Regions from separate parts of the Erwinia sp. SLM-02 genome, predicted to be linked through region 4. Evidence: riboswitches for the same ligand, from Rfam matches in the RefSeq annotation. Region 4 holds a riboswitch; each other region holds the start of a gene.
What was found. Region 4 has a riboswitch for thiamine pyrophosphate ahead of tenA (thiaminase II). Riboswitches for the same ligand answer to the same signal wherever they lie in the genome.
Positions count from the first base shown of each region.

Region 1: linked by a shared signal. The riboswitch ahead of PGH32_RS21555 (FAD-dependent oxidoreductase) and the one ahead of tenA (thiaminase II) in region 4 are both predicted to bind thiamine pyrophosphate.
Region 2: linked by a shared signal. The riboswitch ahead of thiC (phosphomethylpyrimidine synthase ThiC) and the one ahead of tenA (thiaminase II) in region 4 are both predicted to bind thiamine pyrophosphate.
Region 3: linked by a shared signal. The riboswitch ahead of PGH32_RS22275 (LuxE/PaaK family acyltransferase) and the one ahead of tenA (thiaminase II) in region 4 are both predicted to bind thiamine pyrophosphate.

Region 1 is NZ_JAQISN010000005.1:83,141-87,717, forward strand. Features, by position in the region: gene PGH32_RS21540 (HesA/MoeB/ThiF family protein) at 1-648, opposite strand, end outside; gene PGH32_RS21545 (thiazole synthase) at 648-1,409, opposite strand; gene thiS (sulfur carrier protein ThiS) at 1,411-1,608, opposite strand; gene PGH32_RS21555 (FAD-dependent oxidoreductase) at 1,608-2,537, opposite strand; TPP riboswitch at 2,679-2,799, opposite strand; gene PGH32_RS21560 (LLM class flavin-dependent oxidoreductase) at 2,987-4,042, shown strand; gene PGH32_RS21565 (sensor domain-containing diguanylate cyclase) at 4,235-4,577, shown strand, end outside.
Region 2 is NZ_JAQISN010000008.1:15,520-20,096, forward strand. Features, by position in the region: gene PGH32_RS24145 (aminotransferase-like domain-containing protein) at 1-140, shown strand, start outside; gene thiE (thiamine phosphate synthase) at 269-913, opposite strand; gene thiC (phosphomethylpyrimidine synthase ThiC) at 910-2,859, opposite strand; TPP riboswitch at 2,949-3,049, opposite strand; gene rsd (sigma D regulator) at 3,186-3,692, opposite strand; gene nudC (NAD(+) diphosphatase) at 3,766-4,539, shown strand.
Region 3 is NZ_JAQISN010000005.1:240,123-244,699, forward strand. Features, by position in the region: gene PGH32_RS22265 (porin family protein) at 1-329, opposite strand, end outside; gene PGH32_RS22270 (Slam-dependent surface lipoprotein) at 434-1,186, opposite strand; TPP riboswitch at 1,599-1,723, shown strand; gene PGH32_RS22275 (LuxE/PaaK family acyltransferase) at 1,823-2,908, shown strand; gene PGH32_RS22280 (acyl-CoA reductase) at 2,905-4,353, shown strand; gene PGH32_RS22285 (ABC transporter ATP-binding protein) at 4,343-4,577, shown strand, end outside.
Region 4 is NZ_JAQISN010000001.1:1,165,749-1,170,325, reverse strand. Features, by position in the region: gene PGH32_RS05430 (hemin-degrading factor) at 1-866, opposite strand, end outside; TPP riboswitch at 2,205-2,309, shown strand; gene tenA (thiaminase II) at 2,374-3,075, shown strand; gene PGH32_RS05420 (ABC transporter ATP-binding protein) at 3,081-3,812, shown strand; gene PGH32_RS05415 (ABC transporter permease) at 3,809-4,570, shown strand.

The sequences.
Region 1 (4,577 bases), on a different contig from region 4:
GCAGTTCACCATGCAGCCCAGCGGCGATGGCCTCAGGCCGAGCAGCACGCTCAGGGTCATCTGCGCCTGCAGCGCACCCAGGGTGGCGACGGCCGGCCCCATCACGCCCGCCGTGCTGCAGTTGGCCGCAGAAGCAGGCAGCTGCGGGAACAGCGCGCGATAGCTCGGCGCACCGGCGCAGAAGCCGCCGACGTAGCCCTGCCGCCCCAGTACCGAGGCGGAGATCAGCGGCAGATTACGGCTGAAGCAGGCGTCGGAGAGCAGCCAGGTAATAGCGAAGTTATCCGCCGCATCCACCACGATATCCATATCGCGCAGCGCGTGATCCAGGCTGCTGCCGGACAGCCTGATATCAACGGCTTCGACCTCGCATTCCGGGTTCAGCGCATTCAGCGCCCGGCGGGCCGCCACGGCTTTCGGCTGCCCGACGTCCTGCATGGTAAACAGCGTCTGCCGGTGCAGGTTATGCACCTCCACCCGGTCGTCATCGCAGACGCGCAGAAAGCCCACCCCGGCGCCGGCCAGCTGCGGCAGCAGGGTGGCCCCCAGGCCGCCCGCGCCAACTACCAGCACCCGCGCCTGTGCCAGCTTCTGCTGCCCCTGCGGGCCGATCTCCGGCAGCATGGTCTGTCGCTGGTAGCGATCCATCAGTTAAACTCCGCCAGGCCAAAGACCGGCGTGGAGGCCGCCGCCATATCGCGGCGCTCCATCGGCCCGGCCAGCAGCGCCTGCTGCCCGGCGTGGATCGCATCGCGGAACGCGCTGGCCATGCGCACCGGATCCTGCGCTTTCGCCACGGCGGTGTTCAGCAGGATCGCGTCGAAGCCCATCTCCATCGCCTGCGCGGCCTGGCTCGGCGTGCCGATCCCGGCATCCACCACCAGCGGCACGTCCTTAAACCACGCACGCATGGTGCGCAGCCCTTCGATATTGCGCAGCCCCTGGCCGGAGCCAATCGGCGCACCCCACGGCATCAGCACCTGGCAGCCCGCCTCCAGCAGCTTCTCGCCCAGCACCAGATCTTCGGTGGTGTAAGGAAACACCTGGAATCCCTCTTCGCAGAGGATACGCGCCGCTTCCACCAGCCCGAACGGGTCCGGCTGCAGCGTATCGGCATGGCCGATCACTTCCAGTTTGATCCAGCGGGTGTTGAACAGCTCGCGGGCCATATGCGCGGTGGTCACCGCCTCTTTCACCGTATGGCAGCCCGCCGTATTAGGCAGCACGCGCTTGTTCAGCCGGGTCAGCAGGTCGCGGAATGCGCCGCCCGCCCCGCCCTCACGACGCAGGCTGACGGTGATAATCTCAGTGCCGGAGGCTTCAATCGCCTGGCCCAGCACGTCCGGCGACGGATAGCCCGCCGTACCCAGCAGAAAGCGTGATTCAGGTGCGTAATCGTAAAAGTTCATCTCAACCCCCCTGCATTGGCGACAGCACTTCAATCTTGCTGCCTTCGTGAATTGGCGTGGCGTCATACAGGCCACGCGGCACGAAGTCACCGTTCAGCGCGCAGGCCACGCAGCTGCGATCGATCTGCTGCTCGTCCAGTAGCGCCGTCAGGGTAGCGGCCCGGGTTTCGGTCGCCTGACCGTTCAGTAAAATGTGCATCAGCGCGTCTCCTGCGACAGCTGTTGGATAAGATTTTGCGCCACGATCGGTGCCAGCAGAAAGCCGTGCCGGTACATGCCGTTGACGTGGAAGGTGCCGTCGCGGTAGCGGATATCCGGCAGGTTATTCGGGTAGGAAGGGCGCAGGCCGCTGCCGGTTTCAATCACCCGCGCTTCGGCCAGCGCCGGGTCGATGGTGTACGCCGCGCTCAGCAGCTCCATCAGCGCGCGGGCGCTGATGGAGCTGGCGTCGTTGCTTTCCACCATGGTGGCACCGAGCATAAAGCGCCCCTCGCTGCGCGGTACCAGGTAGCAGGGAAAGCGCGGGTGCAGCAGGCGGACCGGGCGCGAAAACTGCACCTCATCGCTGTGCAGGATCAGCATCTCCCCGCGCACGGCGCGCAGTTCCGGCAGCAGCGGCGCGGCATGAATGCCCCGGCAGTCAATGATTTTGCCCGTCGCTTTGCCGTGGTGGATCGCCACGCCCGCGGCCAGCAGCTTCTGCCGCAGCTCCTGCATCGCCTTACGCGGGTCGAGGTGCCCTTCGCTGGGGAAAAACAGCCCGCGTGCGAAGCGCCCGGCCAGGCGGTCCTCCACGCTGCCCGGATCCACCCACTCATGGCCCTGAGTCATTCTGGCAAAGCGGTTCAGCTCCATGCTGTCGCGGGGCGGCGCGATGACCAGCGTGCCCTGGCGCTCCACGCCGCTGACGTGCGCCTGCCACCAGTCGGCGGACCCCTGCCCCAGCCTGACAACGTCCTCGGGCGCACCTTCGCCTTCGCAGAAGGGCGCAAGCATCCCCCCCGCAAAATATGACGCAGGGCCGTGTTCTTCAGAGGTGATAATTTCCAGCTTTTCTCCGGCGTCGGCCAGCGCGGTCGCCACGCACAGCCCGGTCACGCCGGAACCCAGGACCGACCAGTGGCTCACGATGTCGCCCCGGCGGAATATTCAGGGAGAGTTGTTACAAACGTCATACCGGCCTCTCAGATAACTAAGAAGACCCGCGATAGTGAGAAGGGAGAGTATCGGCGTTCGGCGGCTGCGATCTGCCCGATAAGGCGTGCGGCGAGGCGGCACGTCAGGTCTTCCTACGCCAGTATCAACTGGGTCAGGTTCTAAGGGTCGCTGAGCCGCGATAAATCGCAATCAGCCTCTCAGTCTCTTCGGCGAGACTCCCCTGACAGAGACTTTTTTATTGCATCCTGAGCGCAACCGCAAGCGTTTAGATGGATTTATTTCGACGACCGTTTTCGCCGGATGAAAATAGTGTGCCGGATTCAGCATTTTGCAAAGCGCCGGGCAGGCAACACAATTGCCCGATGCTGAAGGATTTTTCAGCGCGCCTCTCCCACATCAGGTCTGAACGGATGGACACCATGACAAAACCGGCCATATCGCATATCGCGTTTCTCACTCCCGGCAACTACCCGGACAGCGCCCCGCTCCAGGGGCTGGAAGAGACCCTGCAGCTGTTTGAGCTGGGGGAATCGCTGGGCTACAACGGCGCCTGGGTGCGCCAGCGCCATCTGGAGCACGGCGTCTCCTCGGCGAGCACCTTTCTCGCCGCCGCCACGCAGCGCACCCGGCATATCGAGCTGGGCACCGCGGTGATCCAGATGGGCTATGAAAGCCCGTTCCGGCTGGCGGAAGATTTACTGACGGTGGACGTGCTGTCGCGCGGGCGGCTGAACGTCGGCCTCAGCGCCGGGCAGCCGAACCACCTGGAGCTGATCGGCCCGGCGCTGTTTTCCGGCGACTGGCGACAGGAGGATTTTTCCTACGAACGGGTCCGACGCCTGCGGGATAACCTCAGCGGCCGCTGGCTGGCGGATGAAAATACCCTGATCGCTTCGCCAGGCAATCAGCAGCGCCCGCGCCTGCATCCCGACTCGCCGGGCCTGGTTGACCGCCTGTGGTACGGCGGCGGCTCGCTGAAATCGGCGGTGTGGGCGGCGGCGAACGGCTTCAACATGCTGATCGGTAACCTCACATCCGGGGAAGAGACGAACAACTATTACGAGGCCCAGCAGGCGCAGATTGCCGTTTATCGCCAGAACTGGCGCAAAGAGGACGCACGCCGACCGCGCATCGCCGCAGGCCGGGTGATCGTGCCCACCGACAGTGCGGACAGCAATACGCGCCGCCGCTATGCGGAATTCGCCGCCGGCCGCTACGCGCGCACGCTCACCCCGCAGGGTCCGCGCCGCACGCTGTTCTCACAGGATATCGTGGGCAGCGCGGAGCAGATCCTGGAGCGCCTGGTTAACGACCCGATCCTGCGCGAAGTGGACGAACTGAGGCTGGAGCTTCCCTATGAATTTACCGCAGCCCAGTATCGCCAGATCCTCACCGACTTCGTCACGCTGATTGCCCCCGGGCTTGGCTGGCGCCGCCGCAAAAACCATCAGGAAAACACCGACATGGCTCTCTGAGCCATGATTCCCGTCACAGTTTCGCACGCACTGCTAGCAAAATGCGCGGCCGCATTGGAATGATGCAATCTCTTCACTATCATTAAAAATTATTTTCGTGATGACAGCAGTGAAGATCGACCAGTCAGAGAGATGAATCGTGATAGTCTGACGGGGTCAGCAGCCATCAACTCTTTAATGCGAATCCAAACCATGAGTGGGACCTTCAGTAACGATGATGTCAGACGCCTGGCTGCCCTTGAGATGCTCAAATCTGAAGATGCTATCCGCGATGATATTTTGCAAAAATTCACCCTGCTCACCAGTGATTTGCTGGCGATCCCGGGCTGCTTTGTCTCGGTTCTGGATAATGAAAATCAGTATATTAAAGCGGCCTGCTGTCTGGATGTCCCTCAAAGCTCGCTGCATGATGCTTTCTGCCGCCAGGCCGCGCGCCGCGATGAGCGACTGATCTGCAGCGACACGCTGCTCGACCCCCGGTTCAGCCAGAATCCTTTCACGCTGGGCGCGCCGTTTATCCGGTTCTACGCGGGTA
Region 2 (4,577 bases), on a different contig from region 4:
CGGACAAAACCGAACGGGCACTGGCTATCCTGGGTGCTGCCGTCGAGAGGGCGATGCAATACTGTTCGCCGGTATGTGAACGGACGATGGTCGAAGACGTTCAGGAAGAAGGCAGGGCCAGCGAGAAGGAACAGCGCTGACCCTGGCTGACGGCGGAACTGCCGCCTGCGCAGTGAATATAGCAGCATCCGCCGGGGGGGAAAGCCGCAGAGACTGGGCCTGCGGCGTGGCTTCATGACTGCTTATCGCCGTTGCGACACCTTACATTTTATTGTGCAGCGCCTTGCGGAGATTCAATCAGATCCAGCAGCCGGCGGGTTGCCGCCTGCCAGTCGTCCGCTTTGGTGATAGCACTGACCACCGCCACGCTGCCGACGCCGGTTGCCAGCACTGCCGGGACGCGATCGATGCTGATACCCCCAATCGCCACGGTTGAGACACCCTGCAAACGCTGAATGTGACGGGTCAGTTCGACCAGCCCCTGCGGCGCAGATGGCATATCTTTGGTCTGCGTAGGGAAGACATGGCCCAGTGCGATGTACGAAGGCTGAACGGCCAGTGCGCGATCCAGCTCGGCATCATCGTGAGTAGACAGTCCCAGCCGCAGCCCGGCAGCGTGAATCGCATCAAGGTCGGCGATATCCAGATCTTCCTGCCCCAGGTGAACGCCATAGGCCTGATGTTTGATCGCCAGACGCCAGTAGTCGTTAATAAACAGCCTCGCCTGGTAACGTTTACCGAGGGCAATCGCCTCCGCGATCTGCTGCTCTACTTCCTCATCCTGACGATCTTTAATGCGTAGCTGAATAGTGCGCACACCAAAATCCAGCAGGCGGGCAATCCATTCTACGGTTTCCACCACCGGATAAAGCCCAAGCCGGGCATCGGTTGCGGGAAAAGGACCACGACTCATACATTTTCCTCGGTTTTAAGCGCATCGGCACGGTGATACAGTTCACCGCCGCGAGTGCGGAATTCATCAGACATCTGCGCCATACCGATCTCAATCGGCACGGCCTGAGCTTGCTGGCGCGCGGCGTATTCGCGTACTTCCTGGGTGATCTTCATCGAACAGAACTTTGGGCCGCACATTGAGCAGAAGTGCGCCACCTTACCGGATTCCTGCGGCAGGGTTTCATCATGATAGGCGCGGGCTGTATGCGGATCGAGGGCAAGGTTGAACTGATCTTCCCAGCGAAACTCGAAGCGCGCCTTCGACATCGCATTATCACGGATCTGCGCACCCGGATGGCCTTTGGCGAGATCGGCAGCGTGCGCAGCAATTTTATAGGTAATCAGACCCTGTTTAACATCTTCTTTGTTGGGTAAGCCAAGGTGCTCTTTCGGCGTTACATAGCACAGCATCGCGCAGCCAAACCAGCCGATCATTGCGGCCCCAATTCCCGACGTAAAGTGGTCGTAGCCTGGCGCGATATCGGTGGTCAGCGGGCCGAGCGTATAAAACGGTGCTTCATGGCAGTGCTCCAGCTGCTCGGTCATATTACGGCGGATCATCTGCATTGGTACGTGGCCCGGCCCCTCAATCATCACCTGCACATCGTACTCCCAGGCAATTTTGGTCAGTTCTCCCAGCGTATGCAGCTCGGAAAACTGTGCTTCGTCATTGGCATCCTGAATCGATCCCGGGCGCAGGCCGTCACCCAGTGAGAGGGATACGTCATAGGCGGCGCAAATTTCACAGATTTCCCGGAAATGCAGGTAGAGGAAGCTCTCTTTATGGTGCGACAGGCACCATTTGGCCATGATCGATCCCCCACGTGAAACAATCCCGGTCAATCGTTTTGCCGTCATTGGCACGTACCGCAACAGCACACCGGCGTGAATGGTGAAATAGTCAACGCCCTGTTCGGCCTGCTCCAGTAGCGTATCGCGGAAAATTTCCCAGTTAAGATCTTCCGCCACCCCGTTGACCTTCTCCAGCGCCTGGTAGATCGGTACGGTGCCGATCGGGACCGGGCTGTTGCGCAGGATCCATTCGCGTGTTTCATGGATATAGCGACCGGTGGAAAGATCCATCACCGTATCCGCGCCCCAGCGTGCTGACCACACCAGCTTTTCAACCTCCTCCTCAATCGAAGAACTGACAGCGGAGTTGCCGATATTGGCGTTGATTTTCACCAGGAAGTTACGCCCAATGATCATCGGTTCGGATTCCGGATGGTTAATATTAGCCGGAATGATCGCCCGCCCGGCGGCGACTTCCTGGCGCACAAACTCCGCGCTGATATTTTCCGGCAGGCTGGCACCAAAACCGTTGCCCGGATGCTGTTGCAGCAGGATTTCACCCCGGATGCGTTCGCGGCCCATATTCTCGCGGATGGCGATATATTCCATTTCCGGGGTGATCACGCCAAGGCGTGCGTAATGCATCTGGGTGACACAGCGGCCAGCCAGTGCGCGGCGCGGGCGCGGGAGATTGTCGAAGCGCAGATGATCCAGTCCTTCATCGGCCAGTCGCTGCTGGGTATAGACCGAGCTGAGTTCGGTCATTTCTTCCGTATCGGCGCGCTGATTAATCCAGGCGCTGCGCAGTTTTTCAATGCCGCGATGCACGTCGATAGTGGCGGCCGGATCGCCGTAGGGGCCAGCCGTGTCATACACCGGGACCGGTTCATTCTCTTCCAGCGTTGGGTCATCTTTACTGCCCCCAACGACGGTGGGACTGAGCTGAATTTCACGCATCGGAACGCGGATATCGTCCCGGGATCCGGTCAGATAAATACGTTTTGAATTGGGGAATGCCGTACCCTGCAGGGAATCAATAAACTGCTGAGCTTCAGCGCGCTGTTCGCGGCGGTTTGTTTTTTTCTCAACGAGAAGTTTTTCAACGGTAGACATAGCAAATTCCTGAATTATTAGGGAAAGTTGCTTGCCTGGAGGCGGGAGTAATTTGAACGATGTGAAACATTTTATTTCGCATCATCACAGACGATTTTACTCTTGTTCCCTTCGCAGGTGTTAACCTGAACAGGTTCCGCGGATCCCGAATTAACGGTCTCAGCCCCGTGGGGCACTCCGACAAGAAATGCTGCCCGATATTCTGGCCTGAACGCCAGAAAATCAGTTTTCAGTCAAAGCAAAATGTTTTTTGCTCAAACTAAATAGCCCCTTCAGCATAAAGGGGCTATTTGGAAACTACAAGCAATTCACAATCTGATAACGCATCAGGCGGAAGGGGCAAGGGGCGCCTCATCTTCAGTCCTCTGATTTTCAGCCACTTTTTCTAAAGCCAGCTTGATGAATTTATCTTCCAGCACAAAGCGTTCAGCCAGTACCTCGCCAACCAGCGAAAGCGTTCTCTGGAAATCGACGGAGTTATCCGTTTCAATAGCCTTTTCCAGATACGTATCGTAAATATGCATAATGTGGTCGGTATTGGCGCGTAAAGAGGGATAAATCAACGCCGCCTGCGCCAGCTGTTGGGTGCCTTCAAGCTCTTTGATAAAACGTTCATAGGCGGTGAAGTGACCGGTTGAGAGATAATCCACCAGGCTCTGACAGAAATTATCCAGCGCATTTTCATCGAGCGCCGCCTGCGATTCCTTGTTAGGCTTTAAACCGGCCATTTGGTAATAGGCAATCAGCAGCTGCTTGCGGGAGAGCAAACAGAAATCGACCAGTTCACTGCAGCCGCCAACGCGTGCGGCCAGATTTTCTAACTGGTTAAGCATGTTCATCTCCGTGAGTATTATTTTTAATGCCTGACCTCAAACCAGTCTTTGAGCTGAGGATGATAAGCAAGTTATGGAACGTCAAATATCAAGCGTAGACACTGGCTGGTGGGTTGTCAGCCACGAACATAAAATTTGGTTACCAAAAGGCGAAATTCCGCGAGGATCTGCCGAATCGCTCGGACTGACGGGATCAAAAGGATCGCCCATCGGTGAATGGCAGGGGGAAACGGTCTGGTTGATCTGTCAAAGCCGGGCACAGGAAATCGGATCGCTGCGCCAGCTGCTTGGTCAGGAAACCGGGTTGTTTCAGCTGGTCGGTCGGGGTATCCAGCTGGCGGAGTTTTACCGCTCACATCGCTGGTGTGGTTACTGTGGGCATGAGATGCATCACAGTAAAACCGAATGGGCATGCCTGTGCAGCCACTGCCGCCAGCGCTACTATCCGCAAATCGCTCCCTGTATCATTGTCGCCATCCGCCGCGGGGATGAGATTTTGCTGGCGCAGCACACCCGCCACCGTAACGGTATCTATACCGTGCTGGCTGGTTTTGCTGAAGTCGGTGAAACCCTTGAGCAGACCGTTGCGCGTGAAGTCATGGAAGAAGCGTCTATTAAGGTGAAAAACCTGCGTTACGTTTCCTCACAGCCGTGGCCGTTCCCGCAGTCGCTGATGATGGCCTTTATGGCCGACTATGATTCGGGGGAAATTAACATCGACCCCAAAGAGCTGCTGGATGCGGGCTGGTATCGCTACGATGCCTTACCGCTGCTGCCGCCTGCAGGCACTATTGCCCGGCGTTTAATTGAAGATACCGTCGCGCTGTGCCGTGCAGAGTCAGAATAAAGTTTGCGGATGATTGGCGATCAATAGTCTGGTTTCGT
Region 3 (4,577 bases), on a different contig from region 4:
TCGGGGTGGGCGCTGAGTATCGCGCGGTAGTGTTTTATCGCCCGATCGTACTGCCCCTCGCTGCGGGCCAGACCCGCGCGGGCAAAGTGAATCAGTATCTCGTCCGGCTGCGGGGACGCGGCGTAAACCGGTAAAATCGCGCGCACGATCGGCCACTGGCCTTCGTGGACGGCCTGGTCCAGCATCGCTCTGGCCAATTCAGGCTGAGCCGCAAGATCGCTGTTGTTGATGCGCTGCGTACGGCGGCTGTCGCCTGTGGTAGTCGGCTGCGCAAGCCGCTCCAAATGACTGGCGGCGGGAAGATACTGGGTTTCAGGTGGTGCGGCCAAAAGGGGGCTGACCGGGCACAATAATCCCAGCACAGCTAAAGCCCGGACTTTCATAGAAATTACCATCACAGGAAAACCGGCCAGGCGGGCTGGCCGGAAAGGGATTATTTTTTCGTCGCACCAAACGAGGTGTTCTTGGTGGCGTCGTTGAACTGCGCGATGCCACCCAGCTCTTCGGCTGCCGGACCGTTAAAGTGGCCGATAAAGGTGCCGTTCTCGCCGCCGGACTGGGCGTCACCGCTAAAGCCGCCGTTGCTGATTTTGCCCTGCATGGCGACCGCACTGCCGTAATCGGCACCGGCGGCGATGTTGCCGTTAATGGTTTTTGCCGCGAAATCGACGTTGAAGGTGGCGTCGCTGCGGGTGCTTTCGCGCATGCCGCTACCGGCATAGGTCGCCGTGCCCTGAGTCGGTACGTTGGCCGCCAGCGTGGCATCGCCGGTGTAGAACACGTCATGCGTGCCCTTTTCAAAATGCGTCCAGGTGCCGTAGGTGGTGTAGCTCATCGTGCCGCAGCACCAGGACGTGGCGGAAACCTGGGTGCCGTCGGTGCGGGTCAGCATCTGGGTGAATACGCCAGTCACGACGAGACCCGGTTGGCGCATGGTGTATTCACTGCCGTCCGGCGTGGTGTAGGTGTAGCCGGAAATTGTCCCGCCGGTGGCGTAGCTGGCTGCCGGTGAAGTGGGCAGCGTTGGGGTGGTGCCACCGTTATTCTCGCCGCCGCTGCCGTTGTCGGTTTCGCCCGGCGAGGTGGTGACCGGCGGTGCGCTGTCGTCGCCACCGCCACCGCCGCCTCCACCGCAGGCGGTGAGGGCAATAACAGAAAGTAACAAGGTCGTTTTAAAGTTGAACATTAATGAAAGCCCTTTGTTTGTAATAATCCATGTCTTTTTACGTCTTTTTGTATACATAAAGTTACACGGAAAAATTGGTCCTCCCATATAAATAATGCTTACCTGACAGCATTATGAGAATTATCCGAACCTGGCAACGCAATTAATTAAACAGGGAAGCGATAACTCACGAAAAGTGAAGGAGTTGATGAGGTTGAAGACAGAATCAAGGCAGGAATAATCTTATTCTCTGTTTAATAAAATAAACACATCCGTCACCAGAAATATATTATCCATAACCTTCCGGAATTAATTCCCCACCCTGTTTCATTCGCCAGCCGCAGAGAAACGTAACCTTGAGCCTCTTAAACCCGACAGTTTGTGACGAATTGTAATCACCTTGACACCCGGTCCACGCGCGCCCTAGACTGCGCCTTGTTCCAAGGGGTGCCCTGTCAGGGGGCTGAGATTCCACCGGTTTGATACGTTCAAACAGCGTGGTGACCCTCCGAACCTGATCCGGCTAATACCGGCGTAGGGATGCGGGACAATGGGTGCCCACACGCCCTTTTTCCATCTTTGTGCTTTGCAGCGGACAGATCTCGCTCTCCATGCGTTACCGGGGAGCCGTTGCACAATACCAGGATGGAAACGGACATGACCGAAGCGGCAATCATTTCAGCCTTACTGACCTTTCTGCAGCGCGACGATACCACCGACGCCGACTTCAACCGGCTGGCGCTGGATATCTTCAGCTATCAGTTTGAACACAATCTTTCCTATCGTCGCTTTGCCATCCAGCGAGGGCGCACCCCGCTGACGGTAAAAAGCTGGCAGAAAATCCCCGCCGTGCCGATCACCGCCTTCAAGGATCTGACGCTCAGCTGTCGCCCGGTGGAAGAAATCTCCACGGTGTTTATGACCAGCGGCACCACCGGCAGCGTGCGGGGCCGCAGCTACCATCCCACGCTGGAGGTGTGGAAACAGTCAATGCGCCTGAACTTCCGCCGCCGCTTTATGGCCGGAACGGAACGCATCCGCATGGGGATCCTGTTTCCGGATAACCGCGCGCTGCCCAACTCTTCGCTGGCGCACTATCTAACCCTGGCGGTGGCGGAATTTGGTACCGCGGACAGCGAGGTGCTGGTCAGCGCCGACAGCGGGCTGGAACTGCCGCGCCTGTTCGCCGCGCTGGAACATGCGGAAAGCACCGGCGAACCCTATGCGCTGCTGGGGGCCAGCTACAGCTTTGTCCACCTGCTGGATGAGATGCAGCGCCAGCAGCGCCGCTTCCGCCTGCCCGCAGGCAGCCGAATTCTGGATACCGGCGGGTTTAAAGGCCAGTCGCGGGAAATTCAGCCGGACGAATTCTATGATGCGCTGACGGACATGCTTGGCGTACCGCGCAGCCGCTGCATCAATATGTACGGCATGACCGAGCTGAGCAGCCAGTTCTACGACGACGGTAACGCCGTCTGCCCGCCGGTGAAATCCGGCCCGCACTGGATCCGTTCCCGCGTGGTTAATCCGCTGACCGGAGAGGATGTCCCGGAGGGGGAGATTGGCGTACTGGTGCATCACGATCTGGCGCATTTTAACTGCGCGGCCGCCATCCTGACCGAAGATGCGGGCGTGAGGGTGGCAGGCGGTTTCCGGCTGCTGGGCAGGGTGGCCGGGACGGATGCCCGGGGCTGTTCGCTGGCGATGGAGGATTTTCTCCGCGCGGCGCAGGTGACGCCGTGAGGGAGGTCGCCGGTTATCTGCCGGGCCTGGACGCCAGCGAGGTGCAGTGGCGCAGCCTGCACTTCAGCCGCGAGGGCGAACGCCTGGAAGTCTGCGTACCGGAGCTGACCGAAGCGCAGATTGAGGCGCTGTCCACGCACATCCGCCGCCATGCCCGCGACTACCTCAGCACGCTCAGCGTGGTGCAGATCGTGAGCATCATCGACCGGGCGGTGGCGAAGCTGCTGGACCGCAGCCATCCGCTGCGTATCCGTGCCGAACGGCTGCTGCCGGTGGTCACCGGCTATGACACGGAGACGATCCGCCTCGGACTGACCGGCTACCTGAAAACCTTTCGCCAGCCGCAGCTGAAGCGGTTTCTGGCCGAGGATTTTGCCGCTCCGCAAATGCTCGACGATTTCCAGCCACGGCCGAAAGGCGGCTTTGCCCGCGCGTACGGCCCGTCGCTGCTGCTGCATATCTGGGCCGGAAATGTTCCGGGCCTGCCGCTGTGGAGCCTGATCGGCGGCCTGCTGGTCAAGGCCGGAACCCTCGGCAAGCTGCCGGGCAGCGAGCCGCTGATGGCCGGCTGGTTCGCGCAGCTGCTGGCGGAAGTCGACCCGAAACTCGGCGACTGTCTGGCGGTGGTCTGGTGGAAGGGCGGCGAAACGGCCACCGAAAACGCCTGGCTGCGGCAGGCGGATACCGTGCTCGCCTACGGCAGTAACCCGACCCTGGCGGCCATCCGGCAGCGGCTGCCGGTCACCACGCGATTCTTGCCCCACGGCCACAAAATCAGCTTCGGGCTGGTTTCACGCTCGGCGCTGGACAGCCGTAAAGGCCCGGATCTGGCCCGCCGCGCGGCTTTTGACGTGATGCGCTACGACCAGGCAGGCTGCTATTCCCCGCAGATGCTGTTCGTGGAGCGCGGCGGCGTGCAGTCACCGGAGGAGTTTGCCGCCTGTGTTGCCCACGCGCTATCCGCCCTGGAACGCAAATACCCGCGAGGCGCGCTGACGCTGGCTGAACAGAACGCCGTTGCCACCTGGCGCAGTGCGGAGGAAATGCGCGCGCTGAGCGGTGACCGCACGCTGTTTGGCGATCCGGCCGACGGCTGGGCGGTCGTGTACACCCATCAGGCTGAACCGCTGTCGCCTTCTGCGTTCGCCCGCACGGTGAAAATCGTGCCGGTTGACTCGCTGGACGAGGTGACTGGCCTGATCGCCCCGCAGCGCCGATTTTTGCAGACCGCAGGCGTGGCAGCCTCGCCGGAAGAGCTGTTCGCTATTGCCGGGCGGCTGGGGCAGGCTGGCGTCACCCGCATCGCCGCGCTGGGTGCCATGACCTCGCCGGAGGCGGGCTGGCATCACGATGGCCGCTTCAGCCTGCTCGACCTGGTCACCCTTACCGAGATCGACGGGGCCGCCGACGCCGCCAGCGAGGAGTACGCCGCCTATGCCGACTGACGCTGACGCTGCGGCGTTTGTCGCGATTGACGAGGTGCGTTTTTCCCACGGCAGGGCGCAGCCGGTGGTGGATCGGGTCAGCTGGCACATCCCGCGCGGTGCCTTTCACTGCCTGGTTGGTCGCAGCGGCTGCGGCAAAACGACGCTGCTGAAACTGACGGCCGGACTGCTTTCGCCGGACGCAGGCCACATCCGGGTGAACGGGCGGGCGCTGCACGGCCCGG
Region 4 (4,577 bases):
CAGCTCTCTGCAATCTCGCTGTCGCGCAGGTGCAGCGTAAACTCTGGATTAAAAATATTCAGCCAGCCGCGCATCGGCTCAACGCGCGCCAGTGGACCGGTAAAGATCTGCACCGCGCCCCGGTTCGCCACAAACACCATGATCGGATTACCGTCCTGCTGCACGCGGTTGAGCAGTGCTTCAACGGCCTGATTATCGACCCGGCGGGCCAGATCGTCGCTGACGCTGTTAAACGCCTGCTGGCGGGAAAGACGATGGCGGTGCAGGATCATATAAAACTGATGCACGTCGGTCATTCCGCGCCACTCGTCTTCCAGCCGCGCGCTGTCCACTTCCGTGGCGAACGCCTGCTTCTGTGCGGCAACAACCGTCAGTTCCGGGTTTTCCTCGCGGGCAAACTGCGCTATCAACTGCTGCCACGCGGCCATATCGCTGTTTTCGGTGGTGTAGACTTTGTGGATAGCGTCACCCTGCGCATCGAAGAACTGCAGGCTGTGGCGCACGCCGCGCGGGGAGGATTCCTCCAGCACGAACGCGCTGTGCCACTGCTTGAGGAACAGGCGTAAATCGATGCCGCCGGGATTGAGGATCAGCCCCGCGTGTCCGTCCAGCTGCTGATTAACGTAGTGACCCACCTGCTCGTGCACCGCCCAGTCGTTACGCGTAATCGCCTTCAGCTCACCGACTGACGCCAGCGCGCCGAGCAGAGCTTTTGGCTCATCGACCAGACGGCGGGCATCGTAGCCCACGCGCGCAGCGGCAAGCTGAGCCTCGCTGGTTTCCAGCACCGCCGCCAGATCGCGGGCATAAAGCTGAGGGTGGTCCGCGCGGGCGGCAACATAGCGTGAATAAAGCGACTGCGACATGATGAGGTTCCTTACAGAATCGGGCATTTGCGCGCAGTATGATCGCCGCCCGCTCAGGGCCACAAGTAAAAACAGGCAACCTGAAAAGAACTTAATAATCCACGCCAGGGGGTGAACAGGCGAGTATCTACCTCAACCCGCAACAGTTAAGGATCGATGGTGGATTTCCCCCGGCGATGACCCGCCCCAGCATTAAATTTTGTTAAGGCACGCCATGCCGCCGAGCATTAGTGCAGAACGAAGCAAGGAGTTAACCAAACGACGTGGGGGAGAGTCAGAATCGAGCCATGGGCGAATCGGTTGTTGCTGGTTCGGCTTTTTTTTCGCGATGGGGATAGTGGAAAAGGGGCGGCCTCGGTGGCTGGCGGCCGGTCCTCGCGCCGCGATGCGGCTCCCTCGGTTCCGGCATTTCGCCGACGGATCGGCCGGGATTGAACATCCCTGTTCAAGCCCGGCCTGATGGCAGCATCCCTGCTACCTTCTCCTGGCGTAATGCCTCCACCTCGGCGCTGCGGATTACCCGCCAGCCACCGAGGCCGCCCCTCTTTCTTGCATTGTTCGGGCTGTTAGAAGGCGCCAGTCAGTGGAAACCCTGAGTTTCTGTTAAGCGGCCGGCAAACGTTAATCCCCCTTTAATTGCTCTGAATGCCAGCAAAAAACATTCACACTGAATATGACTCCTAAGAAATAAACCGGCGCTAAAAGCAACCTGACAACCCCAGTGTTCAAATCATCCGCCAGCGTGGCATAAAGCACGAAAGCCATGTTTCCTCCACAGACAACACCTGAGTAAAAAGCGGACTGGTTGCTCCCCCGAGCGGGCAATCCGCAGCGCTGAACGGAGCGAGGAGGCCAGGATTCACCCGCATGGACGCGGGTGAAAGTCAGAGCCGGGCCATGGAAGGCCCGTCTCTGGCGGTCCGACAGGCTGACGAACGCAGTGAGGGAACCGCGCAGCGGCGCGAGGACCAGCCCGAGCGGGGGAACAACCAGTCAGCTAATACGCCGTGCTATCAGGAAAGTCCGTCTCTGACGGTCCGACCGGCTGACGAACGCAGTGAGGGAACCGCGCAGCGGCGCGAGGACCGCCCGAGCGGGGGAACAACCAGTCAGCTGATACGCCGTGCTATCAGGAAAGTCCGTCTCTGACGGTCCGACCGGCTGACGAACGCAGTGAGGGAACTGCGTAGCGGCGCGAGGACCAGCCCGAGCGGGGGAGCAACCAGTCAGCTGGAACACGGAGCTTCTATTGAGCAGCCCGATCGGGCGAACAGCCAGTCGGCTGAAACGCCACCCCCAATCAATCGATTGTAATCAAAAAATAAATATCGTATAACAACCGCCTCCGAGGGGTGTCCTGTAACGGGCTGAGATGGCAGCAATGCCGAACCCTTTGAACCTGATCTGGGTCATGCCAGCGAAGGGACGGGTTGGCAAACACAGATCGGTATTTGCCTCTTCACACCGCCGCCGCACCCCGGATCTCCACCACGATTTTGGAGATCTTATGCCTGCTTCAATGTTCGAATTCGGTCTGTTTGGTCGCCTGCGCCAGGATGCGGGACAGCACTGGGAACACTACGTTGCCCACCCGTTCCTGCAACAGCTCGGTGCCGGAACGCTGCCGGAAGCCGCCTTCCGCCGCTACCTGACCCAGGACTATCTGTTCCTCGTCCACTTCGCCCGCGCCTACGCCCTGCTGGTCACCAAATTCCACACCCTGCCGGAAATCCGCGCCGCCGCCGGATCGCTGAATAACATCGTCGCCGAACTGCCGCTGCACGTCGGCTACTGCGCCGGCTGGGGGCTGAACGAAGAACAGATGGCGCGCGAGCCGGAAGCCACTGAAACCATCAATTACACCCGCTACGTGCTGGACATCGGCCACTCTGGCGATGCGCTGGAACTGCTGGCCGCCCTGCTGCCCTGCGTGGCGGGCTATGCGGAAGTTGGCCTGCGCCTGCTGGCCGATCCGGCCACGGTGATGGCGGATAATCCTTACGCCTCATGGATGCAGAACTACAGCGACCAGGGCTATCTGGACGGTGTGAAAGCGGCGATTGAGCTGCTCGACCGCGTGGGCCAGCAGCGCGGTGCCGACGCCCGCTTTGAACGGCTGAGCGAAATCTTTACCACCGCCACCCGGCTGGAAGGCGCCTTCTGGCAGATGGGCCTGAACGCCGTCGAAAAACCGGTAAACGCGTGGTGAACGGCGTGGATCCCCGCCCCGCCATCGAAATCCGCGACCTGACCCTGCGCTTCGGCAGCCGGGTGATCTTCGAGCGGCTGAACTTCAGCATTGAGGGCGGCACCTTCGTCGCCATGCTCGGGGCCAGCGGCGCGGGTAAAACCAGCCTGCTGAAGATTATCGCCGGGCTGGCGCAGGCTACCTCCGGCACGGTCACGGCCAGCGACGGCCTGCCGGTGCCGGGGCGCATTGCCTATATGGGCCAGCGGGATCTGCTTTATCCGTGGCTGACGGTGCGGGAAAACATCACCCTCGGGCCTCGCCTGCGCGGGGAAAAAGCCGACCGCGACTGGGCGGAACATCTGCTGGCGCGCGTTGGGCTGAGCGGCCACGGCGACGATCGCCCCGCCGCGCTCTCCGGCGGCATGCGCCAGCGGGCGGCGATTGCCCGCACGCTGTACGAGCGCCGGCCGATTGTGCTGATGGATGAACCGTTTTCGGCGCTGGATGCCATCACCCGCGCCACCATCCAGACCCTGGCCGCCGAGCTGCTGGCCGATCACACCGTGCTGCTGATCACCCATGACCCGATGGAGGCCTGCCGCCTCAGCCACCGGCTGCTGGTGCTTTCGCCGCATCCGGCCGGTATTGATGACAGTCATCATATCGGCGGCCTGCCGCCGCGCGCGCCGGATGATGTCGACCTGTTGAAAAGCCAGGCCGAGCTGCTGCAACAGCTGGTGAGGGCCGCAGAATGAACCATCAACAGGACGGCCGCCTGGCAAAATGGGGGCGCGGGCTGACGGTGTTTATCGGCCTGGTGCTGCTGTGGTGGCTGGCAACGCTGAGCGATATTCCGGCGTTTCTGCTGCCGACGCCCGCCGCCGTGGCGCAGGCGCTGTGGGAGGGGCGGGGTTTTCTGGCGTACCACTCGCTGGTCACCGCTTCCGAAGTGGTCAGCGGCCTGCTGCTGGGCGTGCTGCTCGGCGCACTGCTGGCGTTGAGCATGGTGTTTTCCCCGCGCCTGCAGCGCTGGCTGATGCCGCTGGTGCTGACCAGCCAGGCGATCCCGGTGTTTGCCCTCGCGCCGCTGCTGGTGCTGTGGTTCGGCTTCGGCATGAGCGCCAAGGTGGCGATGGCGGTGCTGGTGATCTTCTTCCCGGTCACCTCGGCCTTCTTCGACGGCCTGCGCCGGGTGAATAACGACTACCTCGATCTCGCCCGCACCATGGGGGCTTCGCCGTGGGCGCTGCTGCGGCACGTGCGGCTGATGGCGGCGCTGCCCGCCTTCGGCACCGGCCTGCGCATGGCGGCAGCCGTGGCGCCGATTGGGGCGATTATCGGTGAATGGGTCGGCTCGGCCGAAGGGCTGGGCTACCTGATGCTCAACGCCAATGCGCGGATGCAGACCGACCAGCTGTTTGCCGCGCTGTTTATTTTAATTCTGATGACGGTGCTGCTCTGGGTAGCCGTCGATAGCCTGCTGCGCCGCCTGATTAACTGGGCGGCGGAATAACGACCTG